DNA from 2 places in the Pannonibacter sp. Q-1 genome. Region 1 is predicted to be linked to the other one. Evidence: riboswitches for the same ligand, from Rfam matches in the RefSeq annotation. Region 1 holds a riboswitch; the other holds the start of a gene.

Region 1 (2,195 bases):
GAAATGACGGACCAGATCGACGAGCTGATCGAGACGGGCATTTCCGCCCATCCCGTCACCCGCCCGCCGCATTATTGAGTGCGAAAACTCAATTGTTCACGAAGCCATCGATCATCGAGACGATGGACTGGCTTTGCGCGCTCTTCGCATTGGCATTCGGGTTCGTTACCGGGAACAGATTGAAGAACTCGCGGGCGTAATATTCGTTGCCGCTGGCGATTTGCGGACCTGCGACATCATAGTTGTTCGTCGCAAAGGACGCATTCTGCTGGTATTGGCCAAGCCAGTCATACTTGTTCCAGATCGTGGCACCAGCCACATTGCCAGCCAGAGAGGCAAAGTTCTGGCCGGCGTACCAGTTGGCAAGCGCGGCTGGTGTCATCAGCGTATGGCCCGTATGCACCTGGTTGCGCGCCGTGGGCACCAGCGCAATGCTGGCGGCATAGGCAGCTCCCGTACCCTGCGCCGCCGCAACCTGATTGGGCTGAATGCGGAAATCCATCAGACAGAGCGGCCGGAGGCGCTTGTTGATCTTGGATGGAAAGAACGAACTTTCCCAACCTGCATTCTTACGCGCCCAGAATGTGCCCTCGAGCGCCCCTGCATTCACATAGTAGAGGCCGGTCGGGCCCGTTGCCTGCGACCGCCCATTCATGTCCACCAGATCGCCTGTCGTGATCGCCTGCGCATTTGCAATCATGGCGGCAATCGTCGCCTGAAAATCAGCAAGGGAAACGCCGAGGCGGACAAAGACATAATACTTGCTCTTGTAGACCGGCCCCTGAACCTGCTGAAGACTGGACGAAAGCGCCGTACGCGGGTTGGTGATCTGATTGATCATCCCCGCCACCGCAAAATAGACGCGCGTGCGGGCCGTAGTCGCCAGAAAGCCAGCCTGATGCAACGGCCTGAACCGGGTCGTATTGTCCGACCCCGCCAATCCGTAATAGGTGCTTGGCAACTGAGTGCCCTGCAACACGAGATGGTCCTCGTAGTTGCTGCTTTCCGCCCGCGGATCCAGCCGCACGGTGCCGAAGCCCGCATTGTTGGCATCGATCATCTGCAAGGTGGCATCGGTCTGCTGGGGCATCTGACTCTCCCGGAAAGGGTGGCGGCTCGGCCGGATTTTCGCTCTGTCAGCTAGACGCAGAGCGGGAGGCAGACGTGAAATTCCCGCTGATTGACCCCGCAAAAGGTTTGTGCCATAAAGCCCGCATCATCAAGAGAAGGGCTGGCGCCCTCGCCAACCTGCCCGGCCGGGCAAGGTGGTCCCCGCAAAGGGATGTGGCCATGGGGAAACCCAGGGCAACCAAGCGGTCAGAACGTCAATGCGCCAGTCCTCCTCGGGCAACCGAAGGAGGATTTTTTAATGTCGAGAAGAGAGAGTAACGCCGTGAACGCATCCGTCCAGATTGTCCTGGCCGGGGCACAGCTGAAGGACCTGGCCGCACCTGCCGCCCGTTCTTCCCTGACCGCCTCGGAGTTTTATGTCCTGCAGCGCCTGCGTCAGTTGAAACTGACCGCCGCGCTCCGCCGTACACATGCGCCGCTGACCTCAGAGATGCGCAAGACACGGGTGGAAGGGCTGATCGCACTGTGGAACACTGGGTGTTCCAAAGCGGTCGACGAAAGCCTTTACGCCGATCTCGAGCGTCGCGCCCGGCAGAGCTTTCCCGGCTGAACCGCCGCGGAACCCGTTCCCGAACCACGCTATTTTCACGTGCCATGGCTGAAAAGCCTTGCGCTTCGTGCTGTTCCGCCTGCCCCCAAACAGGCCACAAGCCGGTCAGGACTGCCTGACCGGCTTCTTCTTTCTGTTCGTCATGGCAAGACGAAAGTGGAGAGGCTTTCACCAATGGACTGATGCCAAGGCTTTCGATGCTGACGCATCACGCCTTGAAATCGCTCAGGCGCCGCACGGGCTTGACCGCCCCTCAATGAGCCCGGTTCACCGGAGGGTGGCCTCAACACTCCGCCGGAACCGGACGCGGACGGCCATCCTCATCCACGGCGACGAAGGTGAACATCGCTTCGGTCACCTTTTCCCGTTGGCCATAGCGATGGCGCAGGGCCCAGGCTTCCATGTTGATTTCCATGGAGGACCGGCCGATCCGGCCAACGCGGGTGTAGATGCACAGCACATCGCCCACATGCACCGGGCGGATGAATTTCATCCGGTCGATTGCAATGGTCAC
Region 2 (2,195 bases), 230 kb from region 1:
TGCCGGCTCCGCGTGTCATTTTCAAGATATAGAGCGCCGCAACGCACACGAAAAGTGCAAGCGTGAAAATGACTGACGGGGTGGAGTGCTTTCAAGCACTCCACCCCGTCCTGATATCGTCCCGTGCTCAGCGGGCTGCCGCCAGTGCCCGCTCGATATCCTCGAGAAGGTCCAGCGGATCTTCAAGGCCCACGGACAGGCGCAGCATGCCTTCGGTGATGCCCAGTTCCAGCCGCGCCTCTTCGGCAACGCTCTTGTGCGTGGTGGTGGATGGATGGGTGATCAGGCTCTTGGCATCGCCCAGATTGTTGGACAGCTTGATCACTTCCAGCGCATTGGTGAAGGCGAAGGCTGCCGCCTTGCCGCCCTTCAGCTCGAAAGCCAGCATGGTCGAGCCGCCGCGCATCTGCCTGCGGGCGACGGCGGCCTGCGGATGGTCGTCACGACCCGGATAGATCAGGCGGGCAATGGCAGGATCACCCGCCAGACGGTCGGCAATGCGGGCCGCGCTGGAAGACTGCTGGGCAACGCGCAGCGGCAGCGTCTCCAGCCCCTTCAGCAGCACCCAGGCGTTGAACGGGCTCATGGCCGGGCCGGTGTGCTTGACCAGCGGCAGCACTTCTTCCTCGATCCACTTGGCATCGGACAGCACGACGCCGCCCAGGCAACGGCCCTGGCCGTCAATGTGCTTGGTGGCCGAATAGACCACAACATCGGCGCCCAGCTTCAGCGGCGACTGGAAGATGGGCGTGGCGAAGACGTTGTCGATGATGACGCGGGCGCCAACGGCATGAGCGATCTCCGCGACGGCGGCGATATCGATCACATCCAGCGTCGGGTTGGTCGGGCTCTCAAGGAACACGGCCTTGGTGTTCTCCGTCACTGCAGCGCGCCACTGATCCAGGTCCGTGCCATCCACCAGCGTGCTGGTGACGCCAAAACGCGGCAGCAGGGTTTCAACGATGTAACGGCAGGAGCCGAAGAGCGCCTTGGCGGCAACCACATGATCACCGGCCTTGACGGAAGCCATCAGCGCCAGATTGACGGCGGCCATGCCGCTGGCGGTGCCGATGGCCGCTTCCGCCTCTTCCAGCTCGCACATGCGCTGCTCGAACATGGCAACGGTGGGGTTGGAATAGCGCGAATAGACATAGCCCGGATCCTCGCCGTTGAAGCGCGCTTCTGCTGCTTCCGCATTGGCGTAGACGAAGCCCTGCGTCAGGAAGATGGCTTCGGAGGTCTCGCCATGCTGGGAGCGGACAGTACCACCATGCACAAGACGGGTGGCCGGACGCAGGGGGCGGAAGGACGGGGTATCGGATGCGCTCATCGGTCTTCGCTCCAGAAACAAAAAACCGGCCATAAAGGCCGGGTGTTTCTCCCCGGCCTCTTTAGCAACTTCTTTAACGTGGCTGCAAGCCGGCCGGCTCAAATCACCACGGATCCTGTCTGCAAATACGCCTTTCATGGCCGGTGGTCAATCTTTGCCAGCCATGGACCCGCCATGAAAGGGTTGGCCAAGACCCTGCCATCGGCTAATGACAGCGCAGAGGAAGATAACGCCCCTCCCGGGCTCCATGAAAGGCTTGCCATGCGCCCAGACGGCATTCTGCCCGCCCACATGATCGAGGACATGTTCCGCGCCGGAACGATCCGCAGCGAGCTGGCGCCTGTCGACGGCCAGATTCAGCCAGCCAGCCTTGACCTGCGCCTCGGGGGGCTTGCCTACCGGGTGCGCGCCAGCTTCCTGCCGGGCAATGGCGTCGCCGTCGCCGACAAGCTGGATGCCTTCGCGCTGCATACCATCGACCTGACGCGCGGCGCGGTGCTGGAAACGGGCTGCGTCTATATCGTGCCCTTGCAGGAAAGTCTGGCGCTGCCCGATGCCATCTCGGCGACCGCCAACCCGAAAAGCTCCACCGGGCGGCTTGATGTCTTCACCCGCGTCATCACCGATGGCGGGCGCGCCTTTGACACTGTGCCGGCCGGCTACAACGGGCCGCTCTATGCGGAAATCTCGCCGCTCACCTTCCCCATTCTGGTGCGCAGTGGCTCCCGCCTGTCGCAGATCCGCTTCCGCGCCGGTGAACCGCTGATCCCGGACAACGAGCTGGAAGGCGTGCATGCGCGCCTGCGCCTTGTTTCCGGCGGCATGGAGCGCATCGGCGGCGGCGTGCAACTGTCCATCGATCTGG

What was found. Region 1 has a riboswitch for S-adenosylmethionine ahead of ACVNHC_RS02350 (hypothetical protein). Riboswitches for the same ligand answer to the same signal wherever they lie in the genome.
Region 2: another riboswitch for S-adenosylmethionine. It lies ahead of ACVNHC_RS01225 (O-succinylhomoserine sulfhydrylase); the one in region 1 lies ahead of ACVNHC_RS02350 (hypothetical protein).

The regions. Positions count from the first base shown of each region.
Region 1 is NZ_JBSXNB010000001.1:509,897-512,091, forward strand. It holds gene ACVNHC_RS02340 (SlyX family protein) at 1-78, shown strand, start outside; gene ACVNHC_RS02345 (hypothetical protein) at 89-1,090, opposite strand; SAM-I-IV-variant riboswitch at 1,212-1,323, shown strand; gene ACVNHC_RS02350 (hypothetical protein) at 1,394-1,681, shown strand; gene ACVNHC_RS02355 (acyl-CoA thioesterase) at 1,965-2,195, opposite strand, start outside.
Region 2 is NZ_JBSXNB010000001.1:278,301-280,495, forward strand. It holds gene ACVNHC_RS01225 (O-succinylhomoserine sulfhydrylase) at 128-1,330, opposite strand; SAM riboswitch at 1,371-1,450, opposite strand; gene ACVNHC_RS01230 (2'-deoxycytidine 5'-triphosphate deaminase) at 1,592-2,195, shown strand, end outside.